Regions from separate parts of the Paenibacillus sp. FSL H7-0918 genome, predicted to be linked through region 2. Evidence: predicted binding sites of a transcription regulator. Region 2 holds the regulator's gene; each other region holds the start of a gene.
What was found. Region 2 encodes Rex, which represses fermentation and respiration genes when NADH is low (regulators of the CRP and FNR family bind a similar motif). Its sites were predicted from a motif close to TTGTGAAATATTTCACAA; they were not measured.
Positions count from the first base shown of each region.

Region 1: adhE (bifunctional acetaldehyde-CoA/alcohol dehydrogenase) is a predicted target of Rex. The motif match lies at 2,399-2,416, and genes of this name have one in related genera.
Region 3: MHI15_RS28080 (phosphoketolase family protein) is a predicted target of Rex. The motif match lies at 3,981-3,998, and genes of this name have one in related genera.

Region 1 is NZ_JBBOWJ010000001.1:1,058,345-1,064,172, reverse strand. Features, by position in the region: gene MHI15_RS04990 (carbohydrate ABC transporter permease) at 1-484, shown strand, start outside; gene MHI15_RS04985 (ABC transporter substrate-binding protein) at 617-2,083, shown strand; gene adhE (bifunctional acetaldehyde-CoA/alcohol dehydrogenase) at 2,492-5,113, shown strand; gene pflB (formate C-acetyltransferase) at 5,368-5,828, shown strand, end outside.
Region 2 is NZ_JBBOWJ010000001.1:782,669-788,496, forward strand. Features, by position in the region: gene MHI15_RS03675 (AAA family ATPase) at 1-369, opposite strand, end outside; gene MHI15_RS03680 (hypothetical protein) at 362-904, opposite strand; gene MHI15_RS03685 (cell wall elongation regulator TseB-like domain-containing protein) at 1,316-1,834, opposite strand; gene MHI15_RS03690 (amidohydrolase) at 2,007-3,308, opposite strand; gene MHI15_RS03695 (redox-sensing transcriptional repressor Rex) at 3,295-3,948, opposite strand; gene dinG (ATP-dependent DNA helicase DinG) at 4,079-5,828, opposite strand, start outside.
Region 3 is NZ_JBBOWJ010000005.1:127,614-133,441, forward strand. Features, by position in the region: gene MHI15_RS28060 (uracil-xanthine permease family protein) at 1-1,109, opposite strand, end outside; gene guaD (guanine deaminase) at 1,148-2,512, opposite strand; gene MHI15_RS28070 (hypothetical protein) at 2,824-3,012, shown strand; gene MHI15_RS28075 (GntR family transcriptional regulator) at 3,100-3,822, shown strand; gene MHI15_RS28080 (phosphoketolase family protein) at 4,115-5,828, shown strand, end outside.

The DNA.
Region 1 (5,828 bases), 280 kb from region 2:
TATTCCGGCGACCAGCTACATGATTCCCAACTTTGTCAATCTAAAAGAGCTTGGATTACTGAATCAGTACGCTGCCTTTTGGCTGCCGGCTGGTGCGAATACATTCTATTTTCTACTCTTAAAGAACTTTTTTGATGGGATACATCCTGAAATTTTTGAAGCCGCGCGGATTGACGGCTCCTCTGAGCCGAGAAGCTTTTTCTCCATTGCAGTGCCATTGTCGGTTCCGATATTTGCTACGCTGGCGATCTTTATCTTTTCTACTGCATGGAATGACTGGTTCTGGCCATCTCTGGTTATGCACAGTGAAGAGAAATATACGCTCGCGACAGCAATCTATAAATACGTTATTAATGTAAAGGCACTTAATACGAATATTAAATTCGCTATCCTATTTATCGTATCGTTGCCGCCGATCCTTGTCTTCCTGATCTTCCAAAAGTTCATTATGCGTGGCGTCGCATTATCAGCAGTTAAGGGATAAGCGCGGATCGACGAATTTAGTCACGGATCGTAAACATGCACATGAAAGGAATATAAATGCACCTCGTTTGTAAACGATTTCTCTTTTATGATCGATATGTAAGATAACTATGAATTGAAAAGGGGAGTTTCAATGCGTAAGTACTCTAGCGTGCTACTAAGCCTCCTTGTGGCCGGATCATTGTTAACCGCATGCGGCGGTAACAACAATAACGGAAACACAACAGGAAACAAGGAAGGGGAAGCGACTACTGCGCCAACGAATGCTGCAACAGATAATGCTGGCAGTGCTACAGCAGCGCCAACTGATGATATCACACAAAGAAAAGTGACCATCAAAATTCACTATCCAACCCCTGACCTAACCGAAGTTAGAGCACAGGAAGATGACAAGATCAAACGTTTCCAAGAGGAGTATCCGAATGTTGAAATCGTCAAAGACGATTGGCAGTACAATGTAAGTGAAATCGGCATCAAAATGGCAGCGAATGAAGCTCCAACCTTCTTTAACACTTACGCTACAGAAGCAAAATTCCTAGTTGAAAAAGGCTGGGTAGCTGACATTACGGATCTGTGGAATAAATACGAATTTAAGGATCAAATTAACCCGGTTCTCCAAAACCAATTTATCATTGACGGAAAAGTATTCGGCGTTACTCAAAAGGGTTATGTAACAACCACAATGATCAACAAAAAAATGCTGGATGAAAAAGGCGTTGCTGTTCCATCTATGGATTGGACTTGGGATGATATGCTGAATACCGCGAAAGGTGTAGCTGATACCAAAAAAGGGATTTCCGGTATTGCTCCAATGGGTAAAGGGAATGAAGCAGGCTGGAACTGGACCAACTTCCTGTTCGAGGCTGGCGGTGAAATTCAGAAGATTGAAGGCGGTAAGGTTGTAGCTACTTTTAATTCTGAGGCTGGGATTAAAGCGCTGGATTTCTACAAGAAACTTAGATGGGAAGCAAACGCGATTCCTCAGGACTGGGCACTGGGCTGGGGTGATGCTGTAGGCGCATTCCAACAAAGTCGTACAGCAATGGTAATGGCTGGATCTGACGGTGTTATTGAGCAAGCGTTGAATCAAGGCGGTCTGAAACCAGAAGATGTACTTACGTATCCAATGCCTGCGATGGAAAAAGGCGGAAAACACACTGGGGTACTTGGTGGTGACTACCTTGTAATCAATCCAAATGCAACACCAGACGAGCAAGAAATGGCATTTCGTTATATTACATTTGATTACTTCTCCGATAAAGGTCTAGAAGCACTGGATGCGGTTCTGCAACAACGTACAACGGATGGCAAATACTTTATTCCGCCGCTCTTAGATTACTATTCTGCAGATTCTGACTTCGGCAAGAAAACAAAAGCTGTGTATGATAAATATACAAATGTATATCAATACAGCCCTGATATTTTAGGCTTGCTGGACGGTAAACCGGAAGCGCAATACAATACACAGGACTACTACGCAACCATGTCCAATGTAATACAAGAGCTGTTCTCCAAAAAAGGAACAGATTCCAAGACACAGCTTGAAGCTGCTGCCAAAACAGTGCAAGAGAAATTCTTCGATACAATTAAAGTAGAATAGGCAAGGAAGAACAGAACCGGCTCCTTTAGGAGTCGGTTTTTTTATGTTTATATTATTGATATTTTTATAAATCAACCCAACGGATGGCTTCCGACTATTTTTTAGAGGGTCATGAGAAAAATAGAGTGTCAACAAAATTAGATTTGCATTTTTAAAATATTTTTGCGAGCGGAAAGGTAGAAAATGGGTATCGGTTCTTGTCTTTTTAAACATAAACTTTAGATTTAAGGAATAATACAGCATAAATAATGGTAAAAAACCTATAATATGATCGAATGAAAGCGCTTTGAAAACAAATCAAAAAAACTTTATACTTTGTGAAAGATTTCACTATACAAGGTGGAAATGATGTGATAAGATAAATGTGTAGAGAAAAACAACCTAAAAATTGACAGGAGGACGAGGGAGATGGCAGTTAAGAACGAAGTCGCCGCCCAAGTTAAACAAACTACCGCTGAAGAGTATATTCAGACTTTGGTGGATAAAGCGAAAAAAGCACATGAGGCATTCATGGCGCTGGATCAAGAGCAAGTTGACACAATCGTTCATGCAATGGCGTTGGCTGGACTCGACAAACATATGTACCTCGCTAAATTGGCTGTAGAAGAAACTGGCCGCGGGGTTTACGAAGACAAAATTACTAAAAACATCTTCTCGACAGAATATATCTGGCACGGAATTAAATACGATAAAACAGTAGGCGTTATTGAAGACAATGCTTATGAAAGCTTCCAAAAAATTGCTGAGCCCGTCGGAATTGTAATGGGTATCACACCGGTAACCAACCCTACATCCACCACGATGTTTAAAGCGTTGATTTCGATTAAGACACGGAACCCTATTATATTCGGTTTCCACCCATCTGCGCAAGAGTGTAGTGCAGCAGCTGCTAGAATTCTTCATGATGCGGCTGTAAAAGCTGGCGCACCTGAGAACTGTATCCAATGGATTGAAATGCCAACGATGGACAAAACAAACGCTTTGATGAACAACCCTGACGTTGCACTTATTCTCGCAACAGGCGGTTCTGCAATGGTAAAAGCAGCTTATAGCTGTGGTAAACCAGCTCTTGGCGTAGGTCCTGGTAACGTACCTGCATTCATCGAAAAGAGCGCGGATATCGATCAAGCCGTAACGGACATCATTCTTTCCAAAACATTTGATAATGGTATGATCTGTGCTTCCGAGCAAGCTGTTATTATCGAAGAACCAATCTTCGATCAAGTGAAAAAGAAAATGATCGCTAATGGCTGCTACTTTGTTAACAAAGAAGAAGCTGCCAAACTGACTAGCGGCGCTATGAACGTTGATAAATGTGCAGTTAACCCAGCAATCGTAGGACAATCCGCAGTGAAAATTGCTGAAATGTGCGGCATTCAAGTTCCTGCCGGCACTAAGATTCTGGTAGCAGAACTTGAAGGTGTAGGCACTAAATATCCATTGTCCGCTGAAAAATTGAGTCCTGTGCTTGCTTGCTACAAAGTTAAAAACGCAGATCAAGGTATTGAACGCGCAGCACAAGTTGTTGAATTTGGTGGTATGGGCCATAGTTCGGCTATCCACTCCAACAACGAAGAAGTAATCATGAAGTTCTCCAACCGTCTGCAAACAGGACGTATTCTTGTTAACTCGCCTTCCACTCATGGTGCGATCGGCGATATCTATAACACTAACATCCCTTCGTTGACGCTGGGCTGCGGATCTTATGGTCGTAACTCCGTGTCGCAAAACGTTACAGCAATCAATTTGATCAACGTGAAAAGGGTGAATCGTCGTACCGTGAATATGCAATGGTTTAAAGTACCTGACAAGATCTATTTCGAAAAAGGCGCTACTCAGTACCTGACCAAAATGCCTGATATCACACGTGTCGCAATTATCACTGACCCAATGATGGTTAAGCTTGGATATGTGGAGAGAGTTGAACATTACCTGCGTCAACGCCAAACTCCTGTAGCGATCGAAGTGTTCTCGGAAGTTGAACCAGATCCATCGACAACTACAGTTGAAAAAGGTACAGCAATGATGAACAGATTCCAACCGGACTGCATCATCGCACTTGGCGGTGGTTCCCCAATGGATGCTGCAAAAGGAATGTGGTTATTCTATGAACATCCAGACGCAGACTTTAACGGTCTGAAACAAAAATTCATGGATATCCGTAAACGGGTTTACAAATTCCCTAAACTTGGAAACAAAGCTAAGTTTGTAGCGATTCCAACTACTTCGGGTACGGGTTCGGAAGTAACATCTTTCGCAGTTATTACCGATAAAACAACTGAACAACACACTAAATATCCTTTGGCTGACTACGAGCTAACTCCAGACGTAGCTATCATTGATCCAGAGTTCGTATATAGCTTGCCAAAAACTGCTGTAGCTGATACAGGTATGGACGTATTGACACATGCCATCGAAGCTTATGTATCTGTTATGGCGAGTGACTACACGGATGGTCTGGCAATTAAAGCAATCCAATTGGTATTCCAATACCTTGAAAAATCGGCTCTTGAAGGCGACAGAGTTGCCCGTGAAAAAATGCATAACGCATCAACACTTGCTGGTATGGCCTTTGCTAATGCTTTCCTGGGTATTAACCACAGCTTGGCGCATAAATGGGGCGGTCAATATCACACTGCTCATGGTCGTACTAATGCGATCCTTATGCCACACGTTATTCGTTACAATGCTAAGAAACCTACGAAGTTCGCTTCGTTCCCTAAATATTCACACTTCGTAGCTGACGAGCGTTATGCAGAAATCGCCCGTATTCTGGGATTGCCAGCTCGCACAACTGAAGAAGGTGTAACTAGCCTGATCAATGCTATTCGCGACATGAACAAAAAACTGGGTATCGAAGAATCCTTCCAACAATTGGGCTTTGATCCTAAGGATTTTGAATCCCATGTAGATTACTTGGCTGACCGTGCATTTGAAGATCAATGTACAACTGCCAATCCTAAGCTGCCACTGGTATCTGAACTTGCAGATGTATACCGTAATGCTTTCTACGGAAGATTTGATAATTAATATTTGGTTAAGTAGATAATAGGATGGTTGTGGATTAGATATAAGTGACAAATATCACCCGAAAGGTGATATTTGTCACAGTCTATTTATAGAAAATAAACTAAAATGTTTATATAAACAACGGTCCCATATATGGAACAATGATTGTGAATTTTCGAACAACCATGTTTTTCTTGGGATCACGAGACACGGGATCAACCTTCAAGCCCGCGATCTCTACAAATATAATATAAATATAGATGGAGGGATTTAGCATGTCGGTGATTGAAAAAGATGTACAAGAAGTGAAATCCGGTTGGAGAAGTTTTGCAAAAGGTAAATGGTCCAGAAAAGTTGACGTTAACAACTTTATCGCAAGCAACATTAAGCCTTATGAAGGAAACGAAGAATTCCTCGTAGGACCTACTAGTAACACAACTGAACTGTGGAAGATTATTTCCCAATTGAGCAAGGAAGAAAGAGAAAGAGGCGGCGTATGGGATGTTTCCCTAGATACTGTCTCCACAATCACTTCACATGCTCCAGGCTACATTGACAAGGACAAGGAACAAATTGTAGGCGTACAGACTGATGCTCCTTTCAAACGTTCCATCCAGCCATTCGGCGGGATCAAGATGATGGTTGATGCTACGAAGGCTTATGGCTTCGAGCTTCCACAAAACATCGTTGACATGTTTACGAACATTCGCAAAACGCATAACCAAGGCGTATTTGA
Region 2 (5,828 bases):
TGCTCTAGCCATGAGGGTCTTACCTGTTCCTGGAGGGCCTGTAAGCAGAATCCCTTTCAAAGGCCGAATCCCGAATTTGCTGATTTCCTCATGCCGGATCAAAAAATCCAACGCTTCACGAAGCTCCTGTTTTGCATTGTCTTGCCCGCCAATTTCTTCAAAAGTAAGCTTTGAAGGTCCATCCTTCTTGCGTTTCTTCCCGGCACCTGCATTTACCGCAAGTCCGCCTCTTAAATGAGCAATGATAAGTAACGCCGTGAGCATCCCAGCAGCAATTACAATCGGGAATATATTAATGCCTAGAAAAGCCATAAAAATAAACAAGACAGGAACAAATCCGATTAGAATTTCTTTAAGGTATTTAGGCATTATTCCATACCCCCAATGTCGCAGGTTTACGCGGCAAAATAATAAATTTGCTTTCTTTTCCATTACTCAAGCTTACATAGACATTATTGTCATCAATTTCTGTTGAGGCTATCACATTTTTATATTGTGGATATTGCGCTTTGAGTCCATCAAGTTCTGTGGGTATAAGTGTATATTTACGGCTCTCCATAGCTTCGGCTACAGAGAACATCGCTTTATCCCAGTATTCATCCAGCAGTTCACTGGAGTTCTGTTCTACATCAAGTTTTAGTGTACGTCCATCAATCATCGATTTTCCTTCTTGGGAGACGTACTGAACCAGTTCACGTAATTTCGTGCCTGGCTGGAGATCAAGTTTCAAAGTGACCTCATTGCGGTTAATACTGATATGAGAATTATTGACGCCCTCATATTGAGATACAATCTTCTGAAGTGGTTCCTGCATTGCAAACTGACGATACAAAAAGAAGCCACCAAACAATAGAGTAGCCGACAGTAGAGACGTTATCAGCACAGGTACAAGACGTAATTTCAAGAAACGTCCTCCTCTCAAAGATGACAAAATATAAAGCTCATTATAATAATTTATAGCTACTTGAGAGCTCATCAGAGAGACTGAAGTCTCTTATTGCTGTTCTAATTACAAGTAGTAGTATATCACAGGTGTATATACTAATTTCAAAATAAATGTGAATATATTTAAAATTTAATTTTTTAAATATTTCCATCAATACCAAATAAATTCCTCACTTTCGACAAAATCGGCCTTGATTTTTAATCAATCAGCCTATTTTCGTATGTGAATATAAGAGAATATTCGGTGATAACCACCCATTCAGTATATCACTTAGTATATCACTTTTGTACATCAAATAAATGTAAACAAGCGAACTTATAATAAAGTTCGCTTGTTTACTATGCCACCCTTAATTTCCTTATGTTCAGCTTAACTTTTAGGTAAACTGTAACCTTCGCCCATTCGGGACCCATCCGAAAAGCGATAAAATTGATAATAATACCGACCGCTCTGTTTATAAAAAAGCTGCCAAGCATACTCTCCGTTATATACTCCCGGCAGCAAGCGTTCAATCGTTATGTCCGGAAGATCAGCTTTGATAATGCCGCGTATTTTGGCTTCCGAGGTTCCTTTACTTAGTTCCTCAGCAAACACTGCGTCGTCGCCTTCAGCAAATTTTCCATCTACCGTAAAGCGGACCCAGACCATAAGAGCAGTCCCGGCTTCATTTTTCCCAGTTAATACCCAGTACACTGCATTTTCATCCCAAACCGATTTTTGTGCTTTGGTTACCTCTGTTAGACCCGCTCTGGTTTTGGCAACATCCTTAGCGATATCACGCTCGTTCCATTGATCTTTCATAATATAGGCATAGAACTGGATAAGTCCAAACCCCAGGAGCAGAATCAGAACTGACCCCAGGAGGATCCATTTTTTCCTTTTCTTCAAGGTACAGCTCCCTTTCTAGTAATATATCTTTTTTGATTATATAACACACCCGCGCGTTTATCCAAAATTTCATAATTTTCTAGCTTTCCCAGCCTTAAAAATACACAAAAGGCCGCAACTTTTGCTAAAAGCAAAAAGTCGCAGCCTATTATTTATTCGTTATTCTCCAGACTTAACGCTTCAATAAACCTTCGAAGGCTTCTTGCGCTTTACGCCGGATAGCTTCCTCATCCAGGGTTAAGCATTGTCCATGCTTGATGACCTGTTTACCATTCACCCACACATGCTCAACATCCTTAGCGCTAGCAGAGTAAACTGCATGAGACAACAGATCTGTGTGTGGCAGCAAATGTGGCTGATCGATATCAATAGCAATGAAATCTGCTTTCATCCCTACAGCAAGTCTGCCTACATTATTTAAAAAGATGGATTGCGCGCCATATTCTGTAGCCATACGCAGAGCTTCTGGAGCTGGAACAGCCGTTGGATCACCGCTGACACCCTTATGAATGAGAGCTGCAAGCCGCATCTCTTCAAACATATCCAAGTTATTGTTGCTTGCCGCGCCATCCGTGCCAAGAGACACCTTCACACCAGCTTTTAGAAGATCAGTAACCCGAGCCACTCCGCTAGCCAGCTTCAAATTACTGCCCGGATTATGAGATACACCCACATTATGGCGAGCCAAGATCTCAATCTCTTCATCATTTAAATGAACACCATGTGCAACTATCGAGGGACGTGTGAACATGCCAAGCTTCTCTAAGTGAGCTACAGGACGCAACCCGTAATCCGCCACATTTTGTTCCACTTCACGTTTCGTTTCGGACATATGAGTATGCATCGGTAAATCCAGATCATGCGCTGCCTGCACAAACTTAACCAGGAAGTCCGGAGGGCAAGTATAAGGGGCGTGTGGCGAGATCATAGTAGTAATTCTACCGTCAGCCTTTCCATGCCAGTTACGGGCAAAAGAAATCGCTTCCGCAAGCTTGTGATTCTGTACATCCTCTGGACATAACCCGATCACACCACGCATCAATACGGAACGGATACCTGATAACTCAGCTACCTCGGCTACTCGGTCCATATGATCATACATATCGAGGAAGGTCGTAGTTCCACCCTTCAGCATTTCCAATACAGATAAGGAGGTTCCCCAGTATACATCATCACCGGAGAACTTTTCCTCCATTGGCCACATCTTCTCCTGAAGCCACACTTGTAGCGCTAAATCATCTCCATATCCACGCAGCAAAGACATCGCCGCATGACCATGTGTGTTTACAAGTCCAGGCATGAACAGCAGACGGCTGCCATCAACCACTTGCACTCCAGCTTCCATCTGAGGCTCTTCTTTTCCTATGTAAGTGATTAAATCATCTTCAATAGTCATATATCCACTCAGAACCGGCTCATCCGTTCCCGGAGTCAGAAAATACCCGCCCTTAATTATCGTTTTATTGTTGTTCATGTTCACTTTCTTCCTTTCCATCCCGCAAGTAATAAGCAAGACTTTGCAGATCAGTTGTAAAATCAGCTGCATGCACCCGGATATTCGGTGGTGTCTTCAGAATCACAGGGGCAAAGTTCAAAATTGCTTCAATCCCAGAAGAAATGAGGATATCTGCTACATTTTGAGCTTCTGAATCAGGTACGGTAATAATGGCAATGCGAATACCTTGCTCACGAATTGTGCTGCCTAGTTCATCCATCGGTTGCACAGTAAGGGAGTTGATCTTACGTCCAACCTTAGGAGCGTACGAATCAAATATAGCCGTAATTTTCATAGTATCTTTGAGATATGCATTGTAATTAGACAAGGCATGTCCGAGATTACCTGCTCCAACTAAAGCTACATTAAGCTGTTGATCCAGCTTCAGGATATGACGGATTTTCTCAATAAGATACGTTACATCATATCCGATACCTTTTCTGCCGAAGTCACCAAAATATGCTAAATCCTTACGAATCTGTGCGGGATTAAGATCAAGCTTTTGTCCAAGTTCCTGAGAGGAAACTGTTAATATTTCGCGATTCTGGAGATCATTCAAAAAACGCAAGTACACAGGTAGTCTGCGAACAACGGCTTCTGATATTTTATCCGATTTCATATTTTTCCTCCTAAAAATAGTAATGTTCTTGTGAAAATCCATATTCAAACGTCTACCTCTCCTTATTAAGGACGGTACTGTAACACACCGCCCTTAAGGATAAGGAGGAGCTAAACTGAAGACGAGCGTTTTAAGAAGCGCCGCCATCCTCTAGCCATTCCGCTATGCGAGGGACCATTTGATCAGTAAGCATATGCTCCATTTTGGGACCAGGCAATGAATAAAGGAAATACTTCCCGTAATGAGATTCAATAACCCTTGTATCATAAACAATAACTATTCCGCGATCCTGCGCCGTGCGAACCAGTCTTCCGAATCCCTGCTTAAAACGAATAACCGCTTGAGGAACAGATAATTTCATGAACGGATTCTTCTTCTGGGCCTGTAATAACTCCGACTTCGCTTCCGCCAACGGGTGATTCGGCGGTTGAAATGGAAGTCTCACGATGGCCAGGCAAGTCAGTGCTTCACCTGGAATATCTACACCTTCCCAGAAGCTGCTCGTCCCCAGCAATACGGATGCTGCACTGTCCTGAAAGCGGCGGATCAGCTTGCTCCGGCTGCCACCTTCCACGCCTTGACCAAGCACCGTAATCTCTTGTGAGGCCAAAGCCTCTTTAAGCGGATCATATACCTGACGCAGCATTTTATAAGAAGTAAACAGAACCAGCATCCGCCCACGTGTTGTTTTAGCAGCTTCCGATAATGACTGTACGAGTGTATCGACAAATCGAGCATCGCCCACACTCCCCTTCACACTAGGAAAATCACGCGGTATAACTAGCAGTGCCTGCTCGCGATACTTAAAGGGAGATGGAAGGAGTGAGGTCATTAGACGTCCCTCTTCTGCAGCTTCGTTAAGTCCGAGATTATCAATCATAAATTGAAAAGACTTATCTACAGACAGCGTCGCCGAGGTAAGCACGATGCTTTTTTTCTTATCGAAGAACAACTCTTTAAGCTGGCTGCTAACATCCACAGGGACGGCATACATCTGCAGTGATTTGCTGCGGTAATTTCCATTTGCCTCCAGCCAATATACTACATTATCGTCATTCAGCCCCATAAAGAATCTTACTTGCTCACGGATGGAAGCCAAATCCTTAAATAAACCGCTAATATCAGTAACAAGACTGTCTGCTGAAGATTGGCTTTCCTGGTCGCGCATCTCGTTAAGCATTTTATCACCCTTACGGATGATGTCGCTTAACGTCAGATTCATAGTGTTCTCTAGCGCAACCAATTCATCCCAATCCTTCGGCTTACGGGCGGGAATCAACCGCATAACCAGTTGTCCCGCTTCCCCTGCCCCTGCATCACTGCGTTCCGGCAAAAGGCTGAACAGCTTGTCGCTGAGTGCATCCCAGGTTTCTTTGACGGTAAGCAGATCCGGGTAGATCCGATCGATGACTCCGCTCCATTCTGAAGCCTCTTCACTGCCTGACGACTGTAATATCTGACGCAGAGCAGGAAGCTGTCCGTTTCGGCTATCTTTATACAGTCGCGATAACGTGTGTGCCACAGTGAAATGCTTCATATGCATGCCAAGATGTTTACCAGCCACATCTTCTAAATGATGTGCTTCATCAATGACAAGATGCTCGTAAGCCGGAAGCAGCTGGTGCCCAGCCTTAACATCTGCGAATAGCTTGGAGTGGTTCGTAATAACCACGTCAGCAATCCCAGCTTCATGCTTGGCCCTATGATAATAACATTTGCGGAACCAAGGACAAGAACGGCCCAGACAGGAATCGGTATCGCTTGCCACCGTCTCCCAGAAGTCACCGCCCCGGCCGCTTAAATTCAGCTCTTCATCATCCCCTGATTCACTTTGAGTGAGCCATACAATCATCTGAGCGGCAGTAAGCGCATCTTCCCTT
Region 3 (5,828 bases), on a different contig from region 2:
ACGCCGCCGATTACAGCGGATGGAATGGAAGAGATCAAAGCGGCGAGTTTACCGGAACAACCAAAGAGGACAAACCATCCTCCTACAGCGAGAAAAACCCGGCGGCTGGCAACACCTGTAATGGAGATGATCCCTGCATTAGTTGAATAACCTGTAACAGGAGTCGAACCGAGCACAGACGCAATAAGACAGCCAATTCCTTCTCCAATTACGCCGCGGTTAATATTTTTGTCTGTCAAAGGTTTATTGATTACATTGCTGACCGCAAACCAGGTGCCTGTTGTTTCAGCCAGCAGCACGATATAAATAATAACCATGGTGATAATAGCTGAAAAGTTGAAGGAAAAGCCGAAATCAACAAAAGCGATCCGCGGCATGCTAAACCACTTGGCACTACTTATCGCTGAGAAATCTAAAACGCCCATAATATTAGCGGAAATACATCCGACTACTAACGCCATCATTACGGAAAGAATTCGGAAGACAGATCCTTTATTACGGAACAAAGTACCAAGAACCACAAAAACAAGTAGTGTAGCGCCTGAAATGAGGGCTAATAATACATTTTGATTAATTGAAGCCCCGGAGGCTCCGTAGATATTATCTCTGATCGCAACAGGCAATAAAGATAGACCTACAATGAAAATGATTGTGCCACCTACGATAGGCGGAATAAAGTTTTTAACGATTTTATTAAAAATCCCCGCATAACCCAAAATAATAACCAGGATAGCCCCGATTAAGCTGGCACCTAACACGGAGCTCCAACCGAGCTCTCCGCCACCACTAGCTGCATAAATACTGACGATCGCACCCAGCGGAACATAAGAAGGACCTTGAGCGATAGGCAGCTTCATACAGAAATAGGTTTGCACAATCGTTGCAAGTCCTGCGGCAATAAAGGTGGATTGGATTAACGCGCTGGACTGATTGGGCTGTAAGCCGATTAACATCGCAATAAGGAATGGCACTACATAGACATCCATAGCCAATACATGTTGAAAGCCGAGAATGACGGATTTACTAAATGAAACTTTTTCATCGGGTAGGACAGTTAGTAGCTGTGATTCCAAATGTGCTTGCTCTTGTACGTTTACTTGTGTTTTCACTCCGATGCCCACCTTAAGTTTTCTAGTTTAATTAATCTTTAACGCGAATGAACTTTTTCACCCTGTACCCAGACTTCACGGATATTTTCAGGTCTAGCCAGATACATTATCTTTTGAAAAATATCTTGCAAATCTTCATTCTCATCAAAGACGGGCAATTTCGCCGAGGGTACTTTCGTATCGATTATTTGAACATCCCATGCATAACCTTCTAGTAACCGGCCGATAGGTAAGCTTAAGCTTTCTCCGCCGCCAGCGGTAGCAAGATAAAAGGATTCATGGATCGTAATTCGTGATCCCGGTACTCCGCGGTTTTGTGCAGAAAGTGAGGGATTCACACCATCCTCCAGCATTCTTGAAGACATTACGGCTTGTCTAATGTTGTCGAAGAGACTAGGTGAAAAACCTCCGGAAATATCAGAGCCTAAACCAATCTCAACGCCTTTGGCATGGAAGTCAGCGATCGGAATGACACTATTGGCAAAATACGCGTTGGATATCGGACAATGCGCAATAGCTGTTCCTGTCTCTGCAAACAAATTCACATCATTTTCATCTAAAAAATTACAATGAGCCATGACAGATTTATCACTGAGCAGACCAAAATCATGCAAGGCAAAAGCATCGTTCTTTTGGAATCGTTCTTGCACATAACCGTGCGCCCAATCACTTTCACTACAGTGCGATTGCACATACGTATCATATTTAGCGGCAAGTTCTCCCAAGCCTTGTAAAGCCTCATTAGTGCAGCTTGGAATGAACCTTGGTGTCACTACTGGATAAACGCCTTGTTTAGTAGATTTAGCGAGTTCTTGTACAGCTAGTATAAATTCTTCCGTATCCACTAGTGCGGTGTGGGTGTCGGAGTCGCGGTAATTCTCAGGATTTCCCTGCGGATCGTCCATAACCACTTTTCCAACGAGTCCACGTTGTCCTTTTTCCGCACATATTTTAGCCAATAATAGACTGGCCTCTTTATGCACCGTTGCAAAATAAAGTGCTGTAGTGGTTCCGTTTGCGAGCAAAGTACCAACCACGTCATCGTAGACTTTTTTTGCAAAAGCCAGGTCCGAAAATTTAGACTCCAGTGGGAAGGTATAAGTATTTAGCCAATCATAGAGCGGGATATCTAATGCAGTTCCAGATTGAGCCCATTGTGGCGCGTGGACATGCAGATCGATAAAGCCGGGCAAAAAATACTGGCCCTCGGCTAATACATGAAAATTGTCCTGACCTTGATAAGCATCAAGCAAGGGTTGATAGTCGGCGTGCTCCGGTGCAACGATCATTTCTATCATCCCATCCGAATTGATACAGAAGAGATGATCCTTTAAAATTTGAATTTCTTTTGGGGATAGGCTAGAAAATGAAGTGCCTAGGAATATTTGCATATAATTTCTCATGATTTCCGCCTTAATGTTCGTCTTTTGGTGTGCATTTGTTATTATAATCCGTGAAAAAGGATAAGTCCAGACCAAAAGTCGAATAAAGGCGTAATTGACGGATAGGAGGAACTGAGGAATTGAAAGCGAATATGACGCATAGACGTCACGTTCGCTAGGCTAGAATACAGAAAAAGATAGAGGGAAGTAAAAAATACTGATCGGCTTCGATTTCTTTACGGTTATAGGAAATGAATGCGGTTACTATCTTGTGATATAATAGATGAAATCGATCAATAGTTTGAGAAAATTGGATTAGGAGTGTTGCCTGGATGAGAAGATACAACATTTGGCGCCCGTTGATGTTAATTATTGTTGCTGTACTTACAAAAAGCTTGGTCACTAACCTGTGCATTTTGTTTGGTATGCAGGCTGAATCAGCAAGTAGTATGGGGACGCTGGGCATGGTCATTGCCGGTTTAGTGATGTACAATCGCATGACAAATCGCCGACGTAAATAAGCTGGCCGGATAGATTATAAACGTCTGGTTATTATGTTATAGTAAAGATTGAAATAAAACTTGTATCGACCTGAAAAGGAGTACTTCATGACACAGTTTGTCTACAAACAAATTATTGATGACTTAAAAATGAAAATTTTTGCTGGGCAGTTTCCCGATATGAAATTACCGGATGAACGAACGCTTAGTGAAACTTATCAAGTGAGTCGTAGTTCTATTAAAAGTGCTCTGACTAAAATGGCAAATGCCGGCATTATTTTTAAAAAGCGTGGCTCAGGGACATTTATAAATCCTTTATACATAAAAAATGAATCTATTTTTAACTACGAAGGCTCTAATTTAGGTGTCACCGACAATTTTCAAATGAATGGGAAGAAGCCAAAGATTAAAGTTTTGAAATTTGAGGTCATTCCACCAACGGAAGAACTACAGCGGGATCTGTTTTTAGGCCCTCATGATTTTGTTTACAAAATCATTCGCTTACGTCTTTTTGATGATGAACCCTTTATGATTGAAACGGGTTATATCCCAATCAAAATCGTGCAGAATTTAAATCAGACCATTATTGAAGGATCTATCTTTAATTATTTGGAGGATTCACGAAATCTGGCGGTAACCAAATCCTTTTTATCGATATCCGCAGAACCCTCTGAGGCTACGGATCAAGAGCTGCTGCATTTGCAGGCAAATGAGCCAGTAAGCATTATGGAAGGGATTTTCTTTTTAGATAATGGCACGCCATTTGAATTCTCCCATATGCGCTTCCACTATAAATACTTAAAATTTAATACCTTTGTGTCCGTTCATTAAAGTAAGACTGGGGAATTTTTCTCGGTCTTATTTTTTTTGTTTTGCGCAAAATAGATGAAGGATAAGGAGCAAATACCCCCGCAAACTTCAGTCCATATTTTTACATATATATTAATATTGACGTATTTTTACAGACAATTGACACTGTATTTCATACTATGTTCATATTTTCACAAAATTGGACCGTATCATTTGTTGAAAAGGTTGAATTAATTTTTCGCGGCGGTATGATGTACTTGTGGAAGAAATTACGGCAATGTAGACACAGAAAAAATTTTGGGGAGTGGAAGAAATGGTATTATCCATGGATGTTGATTACTCATCAAAAACTTATTTAGAGAAGCTTGATGCATACTGGCGCGCAACTAACTACATCTCTGTAGGTCAACTGTATTTGAAAGATAATCCGTTGTTAAGAGAACCGCTGAAAGAAGCAGACGTAAAGATTAAGCCCATTGGACACTGGGGAACTATTCCAGGCCAGAACTTTATTTATGCCCATTTGAATCGGGTCATTACTAAATATGATTTGAATATGTTCTACATCGAGGGCCCTGGTCATGGCGGTCAGGTTATGGTTTCGAACTCCTATCTCGATGGTAGCTATACTGAAATTTATCCGGAAATCACACAAGATATCCCAGGCCTGAAGAAATTGTTCAAACAATTCTCTTTCCCAGGTGGAGTTGCTTCCCATGCTGCCCCTGAAACACCTGGATCGATCCACGAAGGTGGCGAATTAGGTTATTCTCTATCCCATGGTGTAGGTGCAATTCTGGATAATCCAGATTTAATCTCCGCTGTTGTTATTGGTGATGGAGAGGCTGAAACTGGCCCATTAGCGGCTTCATGGTTCTCCAACCGGTTCATCAATCCAGTTACTGATGGTGCAGTTCTGCCGATCTTGCACTTAAATGGTTTCAAAATCAGTAACCCAACGATTCTGTCTCGTCAATCCAAAGAAGAAATTACTGCATACTTTAAAGGTATGGGTTGGGAACCGTTCTTCGTTGAAGGCGAAAATCCTGATCTAATGCATCCGGAAATGGCTAAGGTGCTTGATACCATCGTTGAAAGAATTGAAGCGATTCAAAAGAATGCACGTGACAACAATGACCTGACGCGTCCGGTTTGGCCAATGTTGGTCTTCCGTTCTCCTAAGGGCTGGACGGGTCCAAAGCAATGGGATGGTGTTCCGAATGAGAACTCTTTCCGTGCCCATCAGGTGCCGATTCCAGTGGATCAAAAAAATATGAAGCATGCTCCAGCGTTATTGGAGTGGATGAACAGCTACAGACCAGAAGAATTATTTGATGACAATGGTCGTCTGAACGCTGAACTTGCTGAGATTCTGCCAACTGGCGACAGACGTATGGGAATGAACCCAGTTACTAATGCTGGCAACCAAATTAAAGATCTAAACTTACCGAATTTCCGTAAGTTCGCACTTGATAATTCCAAACCAGGTGAAGTAATAGCACAAGATATGGCCGTTCTGGGTAAATACATGAAAGATGTTATCTCTCTGAACGAAGAGAACCGCAATTTCAGAATTTTCGGACCGGATGAAACAATGTCCAATCGTCTGGGACCTGTCTTTGAAGTGACGAAACGTCAATGGTTGGATCAAGTGATTGAGCCGAATGACGAATTCCTAGCTTCTTATGGCCGTGTTATCGATTCCCAATTGTCTGAACATCAGGCAGAAGGTTTGCTTGAAGGTTACGTATTGACAGGTCGCCATGGTTTCTTTGCAAGCTATGAAGCTTTCTTGCGTGTCGTGGATTCGATGATTACTCAGCATTTCAAATGGCTGCGTAAAGCAACAGATCAAAGCTGGCGTGCGGATATTCCATCATTGAATGTGGTAGCAACTTCAACTGTATTCCAGCAAGACCACAATGGTTACACTCACCAAGATCCAGGTTTGCTAGGTCACTTGGCTGATAAAAAACCAGAATTTATCCGTGAGTATTTGCCGGCTGATGCCAACTCCTTGCTGGCTG